DNA from 3 places in the Vibrio sp. KUL70 genome. Region 3 is predicted to be linked to each of the others. Evidence: predicted binding sites of a transcription regulator. Region 3 holds the regulator's gene; each other region holds the start of a gene.
What was found. Region 3 encodes CRP, which controls carbon source genes, mostly activating them, when cyclic AMP is high. Its sites were predicted from a motif close to TGTGANNNNNNTCACA; they were not measured.

Region 1 (7,153 bases), 330 kb from region 3:
TATTCCTGTAGCAGAAGCAACCGGGCAAATTCGTCAGATAGATCTGTTGGTAGCAGAAATGGCGTTGGCACAACACAAAAACTGGCTTACTCGCGGTATTGATATTGGTGTGATGAGCTTTAACATCTCAGCTCGCAGCTTGAAACATCCTCAGTTCTTTGATGCGTTGAAGCGTGTGATCATCTCCAGTGGTGTGGCAACACACAGAATTGAAGTGGAGATCACCGAAACCGTGATGATAGATAATGATCAGTTTGCACAGATCATCTTTAAAGAGCTTCATCAACTTGGTGTTCGTATCGCGCTTGATGATTTTGGTACTGGCTTTTCATCTCTCTCTTATCTCAAAGATTTTGAATTCGATACGCTGAAGATCGATCGTAGTTTTGTGATGGACTATGTGACCAATTCAACCTCATTAGTGCTTCTCAAAAGCATGATTCAGATAGGCAATGAACTTGGGGTTGCGGTCGTCGCGGAGGGCGTAGAGACGTTGCAACAACAACGTGATCTAATGGTGATGGGGTGTGAAATAGGACAGGGCTTCTATCTTACTTCTCCTCAAACGGCTGATAAATTAATAGAGAATCTTAGGCTGAACTCTGTTTCTAATGTGGTACCTATGTCTAGCTCTCTAGGGTAGCGCACCTTCCCACACTCTAACTCTCTGACTTTTTCTAGCTCAGGCTTTAGAAAGCTGAGCGACTTCTGTATAATCCGCACACAAAATTCAAGGGCAAGTCTCAACAACTTGCCCTTTTTACGCTTTAGATCAGCAAAGGGCGACTATGTCTTTCCAACAAGAAGTGAGCAAACGTAGAACGTTTGCGATTATCTCTCACCCGGATGCGGGTAAAACCACGATTACTGAAAAGGTTCTTTTATTCGGAAACGCGATTCAAAAAGCGGGTACCGTAAAAGGCCGTGGCTCTAACCAGCATGCTAAATCTGACTGGATGGAGATGGAAAAAGAACGTGGTATCTCGGTAACCACGTCTGTGATGCAGTTCCCGTACAATGATTGCCTAGTAAACCTACTAGATACTCCGGGACACGAAGACTTCTCGGAAGATACCTACCGTACACTAACGGCTGTTGACTCATGTCTTATGGTTATCGATGCCGCAAAAGGTGTCGAAGACCGTACACGTAAGCTAATGGAAGTGACACGTCTGCGTGATACGCCAATCGTAACTTTCATGAACAAATTGGACCGTGATGTACGTGATCCAATGGAAGTTCTAGATGAAGTTGAAAGCGAGTTGGGTATGGCGTGCGCACCCATCTCTTGGCCAATCGGTTGTGGTAAAGAGTTTAAAGGTGTTTACCACATTCACCGCGACGAGACGATCTTATACGAATCTGGCCACGGCCATGAGATCCAAGAAGTTCGAATCATCAAAGGTCTAGATAACCCAGAGTTAGATGCAGAAGTGGGTGCTGATCTAGCGGAAAGTGTTCGTGAAGAGCTTGAACTTGTCATGGGCGCGTGCCCTGAGTTCGATCATGACCTATTCCTAGCGGGCGAACTAACACCAGTTTTCTTCGGTACTGCATTGGGTAACTTTGGTGTTGACCACATGCTAGATGGCCTGACGGAATGGGCGCCAATGCCGAAAACTCGTCAAGCCGTTGAGCGTGATGTTGAAGCGACAGAAGATAAGTTCTCTGGCTTCGTATTTAAGATCCAAGCAAACATGGATCCAAAACACCGTGACCGTATCGCATTCATGCGTATCGTATCGGGTACTTATTCTCAAGGTATGAAGATGAATCATGTTCGTACTGGTAAGAATGTCAGTATCTCTGATGCGGTAACCTTCATGGCGGGTGATCGTGCTCGTGCTGAGAAAGCGTACGCGGGTGACATCATTGGTCTACATAACCACGGTACGATCCAGATTGGTGATACCTTCACTCAGGGTGAGTCACTGAAGTTCTCTGGTATTCCTAACTTTGCACCAGAACTATTCCGTCGTATCCGCCTGCGCGATCCACTAAAACAGAAGCAACTACTTAAAGGTCTAGTTCAGCTTTCTGAAGAGGGTGCGGTTCAGGTATTCCGACCACTACAGAACAACGATCTGATTGTAGGTGCGGTTGGTGTGCTTCAGTTTGACGTGGTGGTCGCTCGTTTGAAAGCGGAATACAACGTTGAAGCGATCTACGAGAGTGTCAACGTTGCAACAGCGCGTTGGGTTGAGTGTGGCGACGTTAAGAAGTTCGAAGAGTTCAAGCGTAAGAACCAGACTAACCTAGCGTTGGATGGTGGCGATAACCTAACTTACATCGCACCAACTATGGTTAACTTAAACCTAGCGTCAGAGCGTTTCCCTGACGTTGAGTTCCGTGCAACTCGCGAGCACTAATCTTATTGATGACGGTGCCAACTCACTGAGCTGGTGCTAGTCGAAGTGATTAAAAACGTCTATTGTTCTGCAATAGGCGTTTTTTTATGTTGGCCTTAAGGAGAATGGATGTTTCAAGTCATTAAACGATGGATTAAGCAGTACGATAAATGGTGTAAAGAGTTAGGGTTAACGCCAGAAAATAAGCGCAGCTGCACCCCTTATCGTAGCGATCCTCAACCTGAACCCAAAGATAAGCCGTAATGTCGATACCGCTATTCGATACCCACTGTCATCTAGACTTCGACGTCTTTTCACTTGGTGAACAAGACAGTTCTACGGCTGCTCAAGATTATCTCTCAACCGCTCGAGAGAGAGGCGTTGAGAAGGTTGTTGTACCGTCAATTGGTCAAACCAACTGGAAAAAACTCGATCGACTGAGCTTGGAACACGCCAACCTTTACTATGCGTTGGGTTTTCATCCTTACTTTCTAGCGACAGCGAATGAGAGCGAATTTGCTCAACTTGAACAGCACCTAAGTGGCGCTTCTGAACGGTGTGTTGCGATCGGGGAGTGCGGCTTAGACTTCTTTGTGGATGTGGAACTCGATAAACAGGAACGCTTTTTTATCCATCAGATACAGCTCGCGACCGCTTTTGAACTGCCTCTGATTATCCACGAACGGAAATCACATAATCGCCTTATTCAGCTTATTAAGCAGCAAAAATTCACCAATGGTGGAGTGATTCATGGTTTTTCGGGCAGCGAACAGCAAGCTTTAGAGTGGATTCGCTTAGGATTCTATATTGGTGTCGGTGGAACGATAACTTACCCAAGAGCGCAGAAAACACGCACCACAGTTGCTCGTCTTCCTCTTGAATGGGTTGTTTTAGAGACAGATGCACCGGATATGCCGATCAGTGGTCAGCAAGGAAACATTAATCATTCCAAATATTTAGTTACGATATTAAATGAACTTGTTTCGCTTAGAAAAGAGCCAAAGCAATCGATTGCAACTCAAATTTGGCAAAATAGCCATCGGCTATTCGGTATATGTGAATAAAATCTAAAGTTTTTGTTTATCGTTTGCGTGTTTTACAACCGTATCGTGACTTGGCTCACAGATGTAAATGAATGATACATGAATCTTATACCAAAGTGTGAGGACGGCATTACTTTATTAGTGGTCGCATGAGTATAATTGCCTCCGCTTTATAGCCCCATTTTGTAACACGCCAATAAATAACCAATAAGGAAGTCATAAACTATGAGCCTGTTTATGAGCCTAGTCGGTATGGTAGTACTGATTGCAATCGCAGTATTACTGTCTGACAACCGCAAAGCTATTAACTTTAGAACGGTGGGTGGCGCATTCGCTATCCAATTCGCACTTGGTGCATTCGTACTTTACATCCCTTGGGGTCGTGATCTTCTTGCAGGTTTCTCTGCAGGTGTAGCAAACGTGATCGACTACGGTAAAGACGGTACTGGTTTCCTATTCGGCAGCCTAGTTAACTTCTCGGTTGACGGTATCGGTTTCATCTTTGCATTCCAAGTACTACCAACTTTAATCTTCTTCTCTGCACTTATCTCTGTACTTTACTACATTGGTGTAATGCAATGGGTTATCAAGATTCTTGGTGGTGGCCTACAGAAAGCTCTTGGCACATCTCGTGCGGAGTCTATGTCTGCTGCAGCAAACATCTTCGTTGGTCAAACTGAAGCTCCTCTAGTTGTACGTCCTTTCGTACCTAAAATGACTCAGTCTGAACTATTCGCTGTAATGTGTGGTGGTCTAGCTTCTGTTGCTGGTGGTGTACTAGCAGGTTACGCTTCTATGGGCGTACCTCTAGAGTACCTAGTTGCTGCATCATTCATGGCAGCACCAGGTGGTCTACTATTCGCTAAGATCATCAAGCCTGAAACTGACACGCCAGATGACAACATCACTGAAGAAATGGACGGTGGCGACGACAAACCAGCTAACGTTATCGACGCAGCGGCTGGTGGTGCATCTGTTGGTCTTCAACTTGCTCTAAACGTTGGTGCAATGCTATTAGCGTTCATCGGTCTAATCGCTCTAATCAACGGTATCCTAGGTGGCATCGGTGGTTGGATTGGTTTTGAAGGCCTAACTCTTGAGTGGATCCTTGGTAAAGTATTCTCTCCACTAGCATTCATTATTGGTGTGCCATGGGCTGAAGCAGATATTGCTGGCTCATTCATCGGTCAGAAGATCGTAGTTAACGAATTCGTTGCATACCTAAACTTCGTACCTTTCGTTGGTGAAAACGCGCAAATCGTTGAAGCGACTGGTCAAGTAATGTCTGTTAAGACTCAAGCAATTATTTCGTTCGCACTATGTGGTTTCGCAAACCTTTCTTCTATCGCGATTCTACTAGGTGGTCTAGGTGGTCTAGCTCCAAACCGTCGTCACGACATCGCTCGTATGGGTGTTAAAGCGGTTATTGCTGGTACTCTATCTAACCTGATGGCAGCGACAATTGCTGGCTTCTTCCTATCTTTCTAATTAAGTAGATTAGATTATATAGACGCCACTTTAATATCGCCCCGTAGCAAGAGATTGCTGCGGGGCTTTTTTGTTTTAGGGACCGGATTATTGAGCAGTAAGTGCAGGAAACGTTGATACACAGGATGTGTTATTCACAACGATTGCTGTCATCAATAACTCGGAAACTGAATTATTTTGAGATACAAACCGTTTGCGTTCTAAGGAGCACTACAAATTATCGAAGGATACCTATAATGTATAAGCTATAGAGATAGGATTTCTCTTTTTGGCAAGAAAATGACCGCTTGTTTAATCGCAATCGTGATTCTTCTGGGATTAAGCCAAACATAGCGATACGCTATAGATGTTAGACACAACAAGGTAACTTTGTTGTGCCATAGACCAAACTGGTACTGTGCGGTGACAAGGATAGCAATTGACGGCGTAAGGCCAACAAGTCTTCAGGGAACCAAGTCCGTTCATTGGTGACTACAGAGCATTACTAAAATATCCATCTATACTGGATGGAGGGCAAAGTAGTTAACTATTTGAATATATTGATCGGAGATAGAAATGAGCGATTTAAAAGCAGCAGCTCTACGTGCACTTAAACTTATGGACCTAACTACGCTAAATGACGACGACACAACGGAAAAAGTTGTAGCGCTTTGTCACGATGCGAAGACTGCAGTGGGCAACACAGCTGCAATCTGTATTTACCCTCGCTTTATCCCAGCCGCTAAGAAGGCACTGCGTGAACAAGGTACTCCAGAAGTACGTATTGCGACTGTAACTAACTTCCCTCATGGTAACGATGACATCGAAATCGCAGTGGCTGAAACTAAAGCAGCAGTCGCTTACGGTGCAGACGAAGTAGACGTAGTATTCCCATACCGCGCTCTAATCGCTGGTAACGAAGAGGTTGGTTTCGAGCTAGTTAAACAGTGTAAAGAAGCATGTGGCGACATTACACTGAAAGTAATCATCGAAACTGGTGAGCTTAAAGAAGAAGCACTAATCAAGAAAGCATCTGAAATTTGTATCAAAGCAGGCGCTGACTTCATTAAAACTTCAACAGGTAAAGTGCCAGTAAACGCGACTCCAGAGTACGCGCGCATGATGCTTGAAGTGATCCGTGACATGGGCGTAGCTAAGACGGTTGGTTTCAAACCTGCAGGTGGTGTTCGTACTGCTGAAGATGCAGCACAATACCTAGCAATGGCTGATGACATCCTAGGCGCAGATTGGGCTGACAATATGCACTACCGTTTTGGTGCATCAAGCCTACTGACTAACCTACTAAACACATTAGAAGTAACAGACGAGACAGCTGATCCAACAGCTTACTAATTCTTAAATTGTCTGTTTGATGGAGCGGTGATTTTGCCGCTCCATATTACCTCTTTACCTTACATACCATACTCATCATGAGTGTTGGGAGGAATCTAATGTCTGAAGTATCTAATACCAAAACTCCAACTTTTCTACCTCAAGAAATTATTCGCAGAAAACGTGACGGCGAAGTGCTAACTGCTGAAGAGATCAACTTCTTCATTCAGGGCGTTGCTAAAAACACGGTTTCTGAAGGCCAAATCGCGGCATTTGCAATGGCGATCTTCTTCAACGAAATGACAATGCCAGAACGCATTGCGCTAACGTGTGCAATGCGTGATTCAGGTATGGTTATCGATTGGAGCCACATGAACTTTGATGGCCCTATCGTTGATAAACACTCTACAGGTGGTGTTGGTGACGTAACTTCACTGATGCTTGGCCCAATGGTGGCAGCATGTGGTGGTTTCGTTCCTATGATCTCTGGTCGTGGTCTTGGCCACACAGGTGGTACGCTCGATAAACTTGAGTCTATCCCTGGCTACAACATCACACCGACAAATGAAGTGTTTGGTGAAGTAACCAAAGACGCAGGTGTTGCAATTATCGGTCAAACAGGTGATCTAGCTCCTGCGGACAAGCGCGTATACGCGACGCGCGATATCACAGCGACTGTAGACAACATCTCGCTAATCACCGCTTCAATTCTTTCTAAGAAACTGGCTGCTGGCCTAGATTCTCTAGTCATGGATGTAAAAGTAGGTTCTGGCGCATTCATGCCAACTTACGAAGCGTCTGAAGAGTTGGCGAAATCTATCGTTGCTGTAGCAAACGGTGCGGGTACTAAGACAACAGCGATTCTAACTGACATGAACCAAGTTCTGGCTTCTTCTGCAGGTAATGCCGTTGAGGTACGTGAAGCGGTTCAATTCCTGACGGGTGAATACCGTAACCCTCGTC
Region 2 (7,153 bases), 180 kb from region 3:
GAAGTCAGTGGCCGCCCGAAACACATCTACAGCATCTGGCGCAAAATGCAGAAGAAAGGCTTGGCCTTCGATGAACTGTTTGACGTGCGCGCAGTACGTATCATCGCAGACCAATTGCAAGACTGTTACGCAGCGCTCGGGGTTGTTCATACCAAATACAAACATCTACCAAGCGAATTCGATGACTATGTAGCAAACCCGAAACCGAATGGGTATCAATCTATCCATACTGTGGTACTTGGGCCTGAAGGCAAAACCATCGAAATCCAGATCCGTACTAAACAGATGCACGAAGACTCAGAACTGGGTGTTGCCGCGCACTGGAAGTACAAAGAGGGTTCATCGGGTGGTCGCAGCGGTTACGATGAGAAGATCACATGGCTGCGTAAACTGATCGATTGGCAAGAAGAGATGTCGGATTCTGGCGAGATGCTGGATGAAGTTCGTAGCCAAGTTTTTGATGACCGTGTCTACGCATTTACACCACGCGGTGATGTGGTCGACTTACCAATGGGAGCAACTCCGTTGGACTTCGCTTATCACATTCACTCGATGGTAGGCCACCGCTGTATCGGAGCCAAAGTAGGTGGACGTATCGTTCCATTTACTCACAAACTCTCTATGGGTGATCAGGTTGAAATCATTACTCAGAAAGAGCCAAACCCTTCACGTGACTGGTTAAACCCAGCCACAGGTTTTGTTCACTCTGGGCGCGCTCGCGCTAAAATTAATGCTTGGTTCCGTGCGCAAAGTCGTGAGAAAAACCTTGAAGCAGGTCGTGACATCCTAGAGGCTGAGCTGCATAAAATTGGCGCGACACTCAAAGATGCAGATCAATATGCCCTGAAGCGTTTCAACGTGAATACGCCAGACGAGCTGTATGCGGGTATCGGTAGCGGTGATTTGCGTATCAACCAAGTGATCAACCACATCAACGCATTGGTGAATAAGCCAACGGCAGAAGAGGAAGATCAGAAGGCGCTAGAGAAGCTACTAGAGTCAGAACATAAGCCAGCTCAGCAGAGCCGCCCAAAGAAAGATGCCGTTGTCGTGGAAGGTGTCGATAATCTAATGACTCATCTTGCACGCTGTTGCCAACCAATTCCAGGTGACAGCATCAAAGGTTACATCACACAAGGTCGTGGTATCTCGGTTCACCGTAGCGACTGTGAACAGCTGAGCGAACTAAAAATCCACGCACCAGAGCGTATTATAGATACGGTTTGGGGTAATGGTTTTGTTGGTTCTTACATCCTAACTCTGCGTGTTGAAGCGTTAGAGCGTAGTGGATTATTGAAAGACATCACCTCGTTGTTTGCCAATGAGAAGATCAGTGTGACGACCATGAAAAGCCGCACCGATTATAAGCGTCAGCTATCAGTGATGGACTTTGACCTAGAGGTGACCAACATTGAAATCCTAAGCCGCGTGACCAGTCGCGTCGAGCAGATTAAAGATGTTATGTCAGTCAAAAGGTTGGGTTGATACTTGGTATCATCCTCGTCATTCCCTACAGTGAGGAGCGAACGTGATAGGGAATCTCGCCAAGCGGTTTGAGATCCCCAACTCGTTCATTCTTCACTTTTGGGGATGGTGGAGAAATAGAAAGGTGAGTGGTTTTGACTGCTCACCTTTTTTAGTTTTAAGAAAAGAATTAGATTAAAACAATCAAACAGAATAATAGGAAAGCACCATGAGCCACCCGATTGAACAATTAGAACAAATTATGGCGAAGCTGCGCGACCCAGAAGGTGGCTGCCCTTGGGATCTAAAACAAAATTTTGAAACAATTGTCCCGCATACTATCGAAGAAACATATGAAGTGGTGGACGCAATCCACAATAAAGACTGGTCGAATTTGCAAGAAGAGTTGGGCGATCTACTGTTTCAGGTGATTTTTTACAGCCAGCTCGCGAAAGAGCAAGGGTTGTTCGAGTTTGCCGATGTGGTTGACGGTGTGAATGAAAAGCTCACTCGTCGTCATCCACATGTGTTTTCTGATGTTGAGTTTGATGATGAAGAGGCCATCAATGCCAACTGGGAGGCAGAAAAAGCCAAAGAAAAAGTTCAAGCAGGCAAAACTCAGGAAAGTATTCTAGACTCAATACCAAACTCTCTACCTGCACTTTTGCGTGCCACAAAGGTGCAAAAGCAGGTAGCAAAATACGGTTTTGATTGGGAATCCATTGGCCCTGTTGTCGATAAGGTACGAGAAGAGGTCGACGAGGTGCTTGAAGAGGCACTGCAAGTCACGCCAAACGAGGATTTAGTTGAAGAAGAATTGGGTGACTTACTGTTTGCGACCGTGAATCTAGTCAGGCATCTAGGGAAAAACCCAGAATCGGCATTGAGCAAAGCGAATGTAAAGTTTGAGCGTCGCTTTAAAGGTGTAGAAGGAAAAGTTCGTCAAAAAGGCAAAACTTTGAACGATTTCTCCCTCTCAGAGCTCGATTCTATGTGGGATGAGGTTAAGTTGGCGGAGAAAAGTTAAACAAAGCTTTGGTGCTGATTTGATTTGAAGCAAAAAATAAAAAATAGCAGTGTGATAGATTTCACGTTGTGGCGATAAGGGGCTTCTGGTATATTTTCATCCCGTCCAGAAGAAATCCATTTTCCCTCATTCAACCAATTTCAGGTTAAACATGACGACAAATTACATTTTTGTTACTGGCGGGGTTGTATCCTCTCTAGGTAAAGGTATTGCAGCGGCATCGCTTGCAGCTATTTTAGAAGCTCGTGGTCTTAAAGTGACTATGATGAAGCTTGACCCTTACATCAACGTTGATCCGGGCACTATGAGCCCAACCCAACACGGTGAGGTGTTCGTTACGGAAGATGGCGCTGAAACTGACCTTGACCTTGGTCACTACGAGCGATTCATTCGCACCAAGATGACTAAGCGTAACAACTTCACAGCGGGTCGTGTTTACTCAGACGTTCTAGCGAAAGAGCGTCGCGGTGATTACCTAGGTGCAACTATCCAAGTAATCCCTCACATCACTAACTCTATCAAAGACCGTGTAATCGCTGGTGCAGAAGGCCACGACGTTGCGATCGTTGAAGTTGGTGGTACGGTTGGTGATATCGAGTCTCTACCATTCATGGAAGCGATTCGTCAGCTAGCAGTAGAACTAGGCCGTGAGCGTGCAATGTTCATGCACCTAACATTAGTTCCTTACCTAGCGGCTGCTGGTGAAGTGAAAACTAAACCGACTCAGCACTCTGTAAAAGAGCTACTGTCTATCGGTATCCAGCCAGATATCCTAGTTTGTCGTTCTGATCGCATGATCCCTGCGAACGAACGTAAGAAGATTGCACTTTTCTGTAACGTACAAGAGAAAGCAGTAATCTCAATGAAGGATGTAGACTCAATCTACAAGATCCCTCAACTCATTAAATCACAAGGTCTTGATGACCTAGTGTGTACTCGTTTTGGTATCAACGCTCCAGAAGCAGACCTATCAGAATGGGAACAGGTAATCTATGAAGAAGCGAACCCAACTGGTGAAGTAACCATCGGTATGGTTGGTAAATACATTGAATTACCAGACGCATACAAGTCAGTGAACGAAGCACTTAAGCACGCGGGTCTGAAGAACCGTCTAAGCGTTAAGATCAAGTACGTTGATTCTCAAGACGTAGAGAGCAAAGGTGAAGAAGCACTTCACGGCCTAGACGCAATCCTAGTGCCTGGTGGCTTTGGTGACCGCGGTGTTGAAGGTAAGATTTTCGCAGCGAAATACGCTCGTGAGAACAAAGTACCTTACCTCGGTATCTGTCTTGGTATGCAAGTGGCACTTATCGAATACGCACGCAACGTTGCGGGCATGGAAGGTGCGCACTCTTCAGAATTTAGCAAAGACACGAAGTACCCAGTAGTGGGTCTAATCACTGAGTGGGTAGATGGTGAAGGTAATGTTGAAGAACGTACTGAAAAATCTGACCTAGGTGGTACTATGCGTCTAGGTTCACAGTTGTGTCACCTTGAGAAAGGTACGAAAGCTCGTGAACTATACGGTAGCGCGACGATCCATGAACGCCACCGTCATCGTTACGAAGTGAACAACAACCTTCGTCCACAAATTGAAAAAGCGGGCCTAAAAGTATCGGGTCTGTCTGCGGACAAGAAGCTGGTTGAAGTTATCGAGATTCCAAACCACCCGTGGTTTGTGGCAGCTCAGTTCCACCCAGAGTTCACTTCTACGCCTCGCGATGGTCACCCACTATTCGAAGGCTTCGTTAAAGCAGCTGGTCAACACCAGCGTGACGAATTAGAGAAGTAAAGGATACCGGCAGTAGCGTTTGCAGTGCTGCTGCCTTTAATTTGACATTATATATTCAACGAGAAGGAAACATTCAATGTCTAAGATCGTTAAAGTTCTAGGTCGTGAAATCATCGATTCACGTGGTAACCCAACTGTAGAAGCTGAAGTACACCTAGAAGGCGGTTTCGTAGGTATGGCTGCTGCTCCATCTGGCGCATCAACGGGTTCTCGCGAAGCTCTTGAGCTACGTGACGGCGACAAAGCACGTTTCCTAGGTAAAGGTGTTCTTAAAGCTGTTGAAGCTGTAAACGGTGAAATCGCTACAGCTCTAACTGGTAAAGATGCTAAAGACCAAGCTGCAATCGACGCAGTAATGATCGAGCTAGACGGTACTGAAAACAAATCTAAGTTCGGTGCTAACGCAATCCTAGCTGTTTCTCTAGCGAACGCTAAAGCTGCTGCAGCGGCTAAAGGCATGCCTCTATACGAGCACATCGCTGAGCTAAACGGTACTGCTGGTCAGTTCTCTATGCCTCTACCAATGATGAACATCATCAACGGTGGTGAGCACGCAGATAACAACGTTGACATCCAAGAGTTCATGATCCAACCAGTTGGCGCTAAGACTCTTAAAGAAGGTCTACGTATCGGTGCTGAAGTATTCCACAACCTAGCTAAAGTTCTTAAGTCTAAAGGCTACAGCACTGCAGTTGGTGACGAAGGTGGTTTCGCTCCTAACCTTAAGTCTAACGCTGAAGCTCTAGAGGTAATCGCAGAAGCTGTTGCAGCTGCTGGTTACGAACTAGGTAAAGACGTGACTCTAGCTATGGACTGTGCTGCATCTGAGTTCTTCGACAAAGAAGCTGGCATCTACAACATGAAAGGCGAAGGTAAGACTTTCTCTTCTGAAGAGTTCAACCACTACCTAGCTGAGCTAGCTAACCAATTCCCAATCGTTTCTATCGAAGACGGTCTAGACGAGTCTGACTGGGATGGCTTCAAGCACCAAACTGAACTACTAGGTGACAAGCTTCAACTAGTAGGTGACGATCTATTCGTTACTAACACTAAGATCCTTGCTGAAGGTATCGAGAAAGGCGTAGCTAACTCTATCCTTATCAAGTTCAACCAAATCGGTTCTCTAACTGAGACTCTAGCTGCAATCAAGATGGCTAAAGACGCAGGTTACACAGCAGTAATCTCTCACCGTTCTGGCGAAACTGAAGACGCAACTATCGCTGACCTAGCGGTAGGTACTGCTGCAGGTCAAATCAAGACTGGTTCTATGAGCCGTTCTGACCGTGTTGCTAAGTACAACCAACTAATCCGTATCGAAGAAGCTCTAGGTTCTAAAGCTCCTTTCAACGGTCTTAAAGAAGTTAAGGGTCAATAATCTCTCTGGTTTTATAAACCAAAGGAATTGTTAATCTAAGCTTTAAATGCCTCGCAATAGCGGGGCATTTTTTTGCCTGTAGAAAATGACGGGAAGAAGCTCTAGGTTCTAAAGCTCCCTCTTTTACAACGAAAGCGGTCTTAAAGAAGTTAAAGGTCAATAACTCCTAGCGAATTGTTAGCTTAAAGCTTTTGAAACGCTCTACTTCGGTAGGGCGTTTTTTGTCTAAAATTCGTCACTCCCTAGACTGACGAAGGAAAGAGTAGGGAATCTCTCCCAATGTGAACTTCGATAGATTCCCAACGCAGTCGTCCCTTCTTTCCGGAAATGACGAGAGTGGGGGCGAGGAGGGAGTCTCTTTGGTAAGCATCAACGATTCTGTCCGATAAATCTTCTACTTATAGATTCCCTTACACCACATATCTCGCACCAATAAGCGCATTATGGTATATATGTGCCTTATTCTAGTTCCTTCTTTTCTAACCAGCGAAAGGTGTTATGCGAATCTTTGCTCTTGTCCTGCTGATCTTACTTGGCTGGCTGCAACACACATTGTGGCTCGGTAAAAATGGTATTTCGGACTACTACACAGTGAACAATGAAATCGACGTTCAAAGGCAAGTGAACGAGAAGCTTCACATTCGCAATGCAGAAATGTTTGCGGAAATCGACGACCTTCGTCAAGGGTTAGATGCCATCGAAGAGCGTGCTCGACATGAACTCGGTATGGTGAAGGAAGGGGAAACGTTTTATCGCATGATTGGTGAGGAGTCGCACTAATGCCGACGAATAAACAGAGTATTGTCGCGGTTGTACCTGCGGCGGGTGTCGGCAGTAGAATGAAGGCCGATCGCCCGAAACAGTATCTGACGATTCACGCGATCACCATCCTGGAACACACCGTTAACAAGCTGCTCTCTCACCCTCAAGTGAGTAAGGTCGTGGTAGCCGTCAGTGAAAGTGACCCATATTTCCCTGAATTGAGCTTGAGCCAACACCCAGATGTTGTGCGTGTTAAAGGTGGTAATGAGCGAGCCGACTCGGTTCTGTCTGCTCTGAACTATATTCAAGAGAGCGATTTGTGTGAGTGGGTTATGGTTCACGATGCTGCTCGGCCATGCATTCAGCAGGATGACATCGATAAGCTGATTGAAGTGTCACTGTCTCATCCGGTAGGTGGCATTCTAGCTGCTCCTGTTCGAGATACCATGAAACGAGGTGTTGATGGGCAGATTGATCACACCGTAGAGCGTGCTAATTTATGGCACGCATTGACGCCGCAAATGTTTCGAACTTTACCGCTGCAGCAGGCTCTAACAGAGGCTCTTGAACAAGGCGTATCGATTACCGACGAAGCGTCTGCGTTTGAGTGGAAAGGTGCATCGCCAGCTCTGGTTGCTGGGCGCTCAGATAATTTTAAGGTTACTCAGCCAGAAGATTTAGCATTGGCTGAGTTCTATTTAAGTCAGAATAAGGAATAATGATGATTCGTATT
Region 3 (7,153 bases):
CTGGCATGGGTAGCACAAGAGACACCAGCACTCGAGAGAACCGCAATTGAGTATGTGATTGATGGTGATCGTGAATATCGCGGTTTAGAAGAGCAACTGCTTAAAGCAGAGCAAGCCGATAACGGTACATTGGTGGCCGAGATTCACGGCAAGATAGAAACCATTGGCGGCTACAGCATCAAAGCAAGAGCGGCAGAACTACTGGACGGTTTAGGCTTCAGCCAAGACCAAATGAGTTGGAACCTGACGCAGTTTTCCGGTGGTTGGCGTATGCGATTGAACTTAGCGCAGGCTCTATTGTGTCGCAGTGACCTACTGCTACTCGATGAACCGACCAACCACTTGGATTTAGATGCTGTGATGTGGCTAGAACGCTGGCTGCAAACCTACCCTGGCACACTTATCCTGATCTCGCACGATAGGGACTTCCTAGATCCAATCGTCAACCGAATCGTTCACGTTGAGAACCAGAAACTCAATGAGTACACGGGTAACTACTCTTCTTTCGAAAACCAACGTGCCCAGAAATTAGTCCTGCAACAAGCGATGTATCAGAAGCAACAGAAGCAGATGGCGCACATGCAGAGCTACATCGACCGCTTCCGCTACAAAGCATCGAAAGCACGCCAAGCACAGAGCCGTATCAAGGCACTCGAAAAGATGGAGCAAGTACTGCCAGCTCAATTTGATAACCCATTCAGTTTCGAATTTAGAGAGCCTGATGCCCTACCAAATCCTATTTTGATGATGGATGAAGTGTCCGCAGGCTACGGCGATAATCTGATCCTCGAGAAGATCCGCTTAAACCTTGTTCCTGGTAGCCGCATTGGTCTACTCGGTCGCAACGGTGCGGGTAAATCGACCTTGATCAAGCTACTTTCTGGTGAGCTGAAACAACAAGCCGGTGAGCTTAGCTACTCGCAAGGTGTCAAAATTGGTTACTTTGCACAGCATCAACTAGAAACCCTGCATCCAGAAGAGACGCCACTGCAACATATGATGCAGATTGCCCCAAAGCATACTGAGCAACAACTGCGTGATTACTTAGGCAGCTTTGGTTTCCAAGGAGATAAAGCGCTGGATAAGGTCGCACCTTTCTCTGGTGGAGAAAAAGCGCGCTTGGTGCTGGCTCTGCTGGTTTGGCAAAAACCGAATCTATTACTACTCGATGAACCAACCAACCACCTAGACTTAGACATGCGCCAAGCACTCACCATGGCATTGCAAACCTTCGAGGGCGCAATGGTGATTGTATCGCACGATAGATACCTACTGCGTGCGACAACCGATGATTTATACCTAGTGCATGACCGTCAGGTCGCGCCTTTCGACGGTGATCTAAACGACTATTACAAATGGCTCACTGATCAGCAAAAAATCGAGCGTAAAGAGGCACAGGCGCAAGCACCAGCCAAAGATGGCACCAACAGTGCTGCCGCCAAAAAAGAGCAAAAACGCCGTGAGGCAGAATTCAGAAAACTGACCGCCCCGCTGCGCAAAAAACTGACTCAGTTCGAGAAGCAAATGGATAAGTTCACTGCGGATCTAGAGGAAGCTGAACAGCAATTGTCTGACACTTCTCTGTATGAAGCCGAAAATAAAGCTAAACTTAATCAAGTACTCGCACTACAAGCCACCAGTAAATCTCAACTGGAAGAGGTTGAAATGGAGTGGATGTCTGTTCAAGAAGAGCTTGAGCAGATGGAACAAGATATGGAAAACTTATGAGTTCAGAGCATGCACCGACAACGCTGACGCTAGAGAGACTGTGGCAATTTAGTCTCAGTTATTACAGTGCTCGCGGCGTTAAAGATGCATGTCTGACCCTACAAAACCAATATCATGGTAACGTCAATCTACTGCTGCTCCTTAAATGGTTAGACGAGCAGAAATTGACCTTCAAAGATACTGAGTGGCACAACATTCAACGGTGTTTGAGTCGCTCAGAATCCCTACTGCTCAGTTATCGAGAACTGCGTAAAAACCTCAAACCTCACGTGGTCGACTCACTGTATCGAGAAGCACTGCAGTTCGAACTTCAACTCGAAAAACAACAACAATCGGATCTGGTCGACTGTATCAATCGCCTTCCGCTGACATTAAACCCAGATAGACCACTAGTGCTGCAGTACTGTCGCTTGCTTTCTGCCGAGTCTCTATATGAGTTCTTTTCAGAACCACTGTCACCCGAAAAGCATAGCGTAAATAATTAGATACTTATTTTTCAATACATTAGCTGCGTCAATTCTTGGTCAACACTCATCACTCACCACTTGCACACCGAGTCAAGATAGACCAAGCTCAAAGAGAAACACGAGTGATATCTCAACCCCAGAGAATGATGGAACCTCTACTATGACAATTTTTACCGCTGCGACTGGCCTATCTAACCCCCACCTTCAGACTTTGGTCCCTAGGTTTATTCGTAAACAGGCACTGTTCCACCCTCACTGGCAAACACTTGAAACTCCAGACCATGACTTTCTCGATTTAGCCTGGAGTGAAGATCCGAATAAAGAAGGGCTCGATAGCAAACCAATTTTCGTGCTCTTTCATGGTCTTGAAGGCAGTTTTGAGAGTCCCTACGCTAACGGTCTTATGAACGCCTTCGCCGAAGATGGATGGTTATCGGTAATGATGCATTTTCGTGGCTGCAGCGGTAAGCCCAACCGCCTAGCTCGTGCGTATCACTCCGGAGAAGTGGAAGATGCCCGCTTTTTCCTAAGAAACTTACATGCTCAGTTCCCTAATAATCCTAAGGTGGCGGTCGGAATCTCCCTAGGCGGTAACATGTTGGCCAACTACCTCGTTGAGTACGCGGATGATCCGCTACTCTCTGCAGCAACGATCGTATCAGCGCCATTTGATCTTGCCAGTTGCTCAAGTCGAATTGAACAAGGATTCTCTAAGGTCTACAAACAGTATTTGCTGAACTCACTTAAATCTAACGCGCTCAAGAAAGAGAATCTGCTTGCAGAAAAGTTAGGCATCACCGCAAACACGATCAAGAAAATCGAGAAGTTGTATGAGTTCGACGATTTGATCACTGCGCCTCTGCATGGCTTTAAGAATGCGCAAGATTACTACGCGCAATGTTCTGCACTACCAAAGCTTAATCGTATTAAGTTACCTACGCAGATCATTCACGCTAAGGACGATCCTTTCATGACCGATGATGTGATTCCGAAATTCATTCTGCCGGATAACATTGATTACCGACTATTCCAGAAAGGTGGACACGTTGGCTTCATTACCGGTAGCACCTTCAACCCTAAATTTTGGTTGGAAGAAGCACTGCCGGCCTACTATGAAAGTATTCAGGATTCGGCATAATAGCGCCACATTGAGGTCAACATTCAAACACTGAACCTCAGTAACCTTTAAACATATCCATGAACATAAAAGAGAGATGTATTTATGATCATTCCATGGCAAGAGATCGCCCCTGAAACTTTAGAAAACCTCATCAAGGAGTTCGTGCTCAGAGAAGGCACCGACTACGGTGATGTTGAGATCTCACTGCAATCCAAAATCGACCAAGTAAAACAGCAATTGCAATCTGGGGAAGCGAGTATTGTTTTTTCTGAACTGCACGAAACCGTCGATATCCAACTCACAAAACGCTTCTAGGCTGCCATAAAAAAATAGCCGTGTTATAGTGGAAAACGATTGCTAACAAGTAAGTTATTCTAACGACAAGGGTTGTCATGTCCGCTAAACATCCAATTATTGCGGTTACGGGTTCTTCAGGAGCCGGTACCACCACTACCTCAGAAGCCTTCCGAAAAATGTTCAATATGATGGACGTGAAGGCTGCTTGGGTTGAAGGGGATAGTTTTCACCGCTTCACTCGACCAGAGATGGACGTCGAGATCCGCAAAGCGCGTGAGCAAGGGAAACACATCAGCTACTTCGGTCCGCAAGCCAACGATTTCGGAGCATTAGAAGAGTTTTTCCGCAAATACGGTAATGAAGGTACAGGACAGGTTAGACGCTACCTACACACCTTTGACGAAGCAGTACCTTACAATCAAATGCCAGGCACTTTTACTCCTTGGCAAGAGATCCCAGAAAACTCTGATGTGATGTTTTACGAAGGCCTACATGGTGGGGTTGTCGATGGTGATGTCAATGTATCGCAACATGTTGACCTGCTGATTGGCATGGTGCCCATCGTTAACCTAGAGTGGATTCAAAAATTCGTCCGAGATACACGTGATCGCGGGCACTCACGTGAAGCGGTGATGGATTCCATTGTTCGTTCAATGGACGACTATCTCAACTACATCACTCCACAGTTTTCGCGTACCCATATCAATTTTCAGCGAGTACCGACTGTTGATACTTCCAACCCACTTAACGCAAAAGGCATCCCTAGTCTTGACGAAAGTTTCGTAGTTATTCGTCTGCGTGGTATCAAAAACGTCGACTTCCCGTACCTGCTCGCTATGATTGATGGCTCATTTATGTCTCGTCACAATACACTCGTTGTGCCTGGCGGGAAAATGAGCTTTGCTATGGAGCTCATTGTAAGACCAATCTTACAACAGCTCATTGAAACGGGAAAAATCGGCTAACGGAATGGCGTTCTGGTTGATTACTTTTCATACCGTGATCATGTGCACAATTTTGCGTAAAAAATCGTAGCTAGGTCACGATTAAAATCAAGAAATAGTGACTGAAAAAGGATACTATTCTTAACCGAAACACAAGATAGCTTGCAGCACAGAACAAGTGTTCTTATCCTAAGAAGTCAAATTCAGGCTTAGCTAAAATATGGAAAGCGGCAAGCATACCCTGCAGAGGAAGTGAGATATTATGGTTCTAGGTAAACCTCAAACCGATCCAACATTAGAGTGGTTCCTTTCACACTGTCATATTCATAAGTACCCTTCAAAGAGTACTCTGATTCACGCTGGTGAAAAGGCAGAGACCCTGTACTACATCGTGAAAGGTTCTGTGGCAGTTCTTATCAAAGACGAAGAAGGTAAGGAGATGATTCTTTCTTACCTAAACCAAGGCGACTTTATCGGCGAGCTTGGCCTATTCGAAGAAGACCAAGAGCGTACTGCATGGGTTCGTGCAAAATCTCCTTGTGAAGTTGCAGAGATTTCTTTCAAGAAATTCCGTCAACTTATCCAAGTGAACCCAGACATCCTGATGCGTCTTTCTGCTCAAATGGCAAGCCGTCTACAAGTTACCAGCCAAAAAGTTGGTGACTTAGCGTTCCTTGACGTTACTGGCCGTATTGCACAAACGCTACTAAACCTAGCGAAACAACCTGATGCGATGACTCACCCAGATGGCATGCAAATCAAGATCACTCGTCAAGAGATCGGTCAGATTGTTGGCTGTTCGCGTGAGACTGTAGGTCGTATCTTGAAGATGCTAGAAGAGCAAAACCTAATTTCTGCTCACGGTAAAACTATCGTTGTTTACGGTACGCGTTAATCTCGATTAACCGATAAAAATTCAAAAGCCACCAAATGCGAATTTGGTGGCTTTTTCTTTATCGATTGAAGATACGAGATACGAGATACGAGGTACGAATGGAACACATAAGGCTTTCGCCTTGTTAAGCGAAGCGTACCCGTATCTCTAGAGTCAAACGCGTGCTCATATCTTTCTTTAACCGTTGGTACTCTCAAAGATTTTGTCAGCCGATGCTGCAACAAAACCGGTGTAGAGATCGCCATTCGCCATTGGGTAGCGCTTAGCAAACTCATAGAAGCCACCAGGCACCAATTCAGTTCCCTCAGAGAACTCTACCTTCACTTTATCTGCCATTGTTGATGACTGCTCTAACAGCACCTCTGGAGAGCCTTTCACTTGGCCGCCAACACTGTTGATTGTAAAACCGGACTCACTCAAATGACCATTCACGGCTTGCACTTCAGAGAACGCATTTAACTGGTTCACACTCACGGTAAAGTGGTTAGCACCATAACCATGCGCGGACAACCAAGACGCGTATTCGCTCTCTGTCGCCAGTTGTTTGTAATCTTGGAAATCCAAGTCCCACAGACGACCGCCATATAGGAAATCTTGCCCCTCTAGCTTGCTTGCATCCACTTGCGCAACCAACTTAGCCACGATCGCTTGTAGCTCTACCGAACACTCTTCCACTTTCAGCTCACTAATGAACACTTTGGGTTGGGTTGGATCTGGGTGTTCAAAGTGCTTAGCCACGAGTTTCTTGCTTTCAAACAGGTAGTCACCACACGCTTTGTAACCAAGTGCTAAGAAAGGTTTAGCCAGCGTCTCGATCCCCAAAGGCGCAACATTAAACGTACGCAACGCAATGTGATCATTGATAAGGTCTTCCTCTTCTTTCAACAGCTGATGTACCTTCTCAGCAGATGGGCAGAGGCGTTCGATGTAGTCATCCCAGAGGGATTTGAACAGTAGATCGGGTGTCATGGTGACTCCTTGTCGGGTTCTAGCAAGCTCAAGCTAGAGAGTTGGATTAGAAAGAGTGTGGCTGCGAGACAAAGTCAGCAGCCATCAGCTTGTGACATACTTATTTTATTGTTATATCTCGCTAGGTCAGACGCCCAGCGAATAATCCAAAGGAGGTCAAACTTCCCTACCTCCCATTGTGATTTTTGTTGTAGGTGGTCGTTGTTGCTACAGCTCGATACCAGGGCTGAAAGTCGCTGGAAGCTGCGTTTCACGGCCTTCCATCGATGCCATTGGGTATGCACAGTAATCCGCTGCGTAGTAAGCACTCGGGCGTAGGTTGCCTGAAGCACCTGGGCCACCAAATGGTGCGTCACCACTTGCGCCTGTTAGCTGACGGTTACGGTTAACAATACCTGCACGGATGTGATCAACGAAGTATTCCCACTCAGAGTCGTCTGTTGATACAAGGCCTGCAGACAAACCAAAACGGGTGTCGTTCGCCAATTCAACCGCTTGCTCTAATGAGTTGTAACGAATCACTTGTAGTAGTGGGCCGAAGTACTCTTCGTCTGGCAGCTCTGCAATGTTAGTTGCATCGATGATGCCCGGAGTGACGAATGCAGCTTCACCAGCTTTCGCTTCTACTAGGCTTACGCCACCTAAAGATTGCAGGTTTGCTTGCGCATCTAGAATGAACTTAGCCGCCGCTTCTGAGATTTGTGGCCCCATGAAAGGAGCAGGCTCAGCGAAC

Region 1: AC6I7V_RS10845 (NupC/NupG family nucleoside CNT transporter) is a predicted target of CRP. The motif match lies at 3,457-3,472, and genes of this name have one in related genera.
Region 2: pyrG (CTP synthase) is a predicted target of CRP. The motif match lies at 2,542-2,557, and genes of this name have one in related genera.

Annotation. Positions count from the first base shown of each region.
Region 1 is NZ_AP045834.1:2,452,333-2,459,485, reverse strand. It holds gene AC6I7V_RS10865 (putative bifunctional diguanylate cyclase/phosphodiesterase) at 1-643, shown strand, start outside; gene prfC (peptide chain release factor 3) at 789-2,369, shown strand; partial or broken gene AC6I7V_RS10855 (DUF5363 family protein) at 2,478-2,673, shown strand; gene AC6I7V_RS10850 (TatD family hydrolase) at 2,612-3,412, shown strand; gene AC6I7V_RS10845 (NupC/NupG family nucleoside CNT transporter) at 3,617-4,879, shown strand; gene deoC (deoxyribose-phosphate aldolase) at 5,435-6,211, shown strand; gene deoA (thymidine phosphorylase) at 6,310-7,153, shown strand, end outside.
Region 2 is NZ_AP045834.1:2,601,162-2,608,314, reverse strand. It holds gene relA (GTP diphosphokinase) at 1-1,485, shown strand, start outside; gene mazG (nucleoside triphosphate pyrophosphohydrolase) at 1,694-2,491, shown strand; gene pyrG (CTP synthase) at 2,643-4,283, shown strand; gene eno (phosphopyruvate hydratase) at 4,360-5,658, shown strand; gene ftsB (cell division protein FtsB) at 6,157-6,438, shown strand; gene ispD (2-C-methyl-D-erythritol 4-phosphate cytidylyltransferase) at 6,438-7,139, shown strand; gene ispF (2-C-methyl-D-erythritol 2,4-cyclodiphosphate synthase) at 7,142-7,153, shown strand, end outside.
Region 3 is NZ_AP045834.1:2,783,024-2,790,176, forward strand. It holds gene AC6I7V_RS12540 (ABC transporter ATP-binding protein) at 1-1,728, shown strand, start outside; gene AC6I7V_RS12545 (TIGR02444 family protein) at 1,725-2,213, shown strand; gene AC6I7V_RS12550 (hydrolase) at 2,356-3,333, shown strand; gene AC6I7V_RS12555 (YheU family protein) at 3,418-3,630, shown strand; gene AC6I7V_RS12560 (phosphoribulokinase) at 3,708-4,577, shown strand; gene crp (cAMP-activated global transcriptional regulator CRP) at 4,819-5,451, shown strand; gene AC6I7V_RS12570 (DUF1338 domain-containing protein) at 5,629-6,420, opposite strand; gene astD (succinylglutamate-semialdehyde dehydrogenase) at 6,628-7,153, opposite strand, start outside.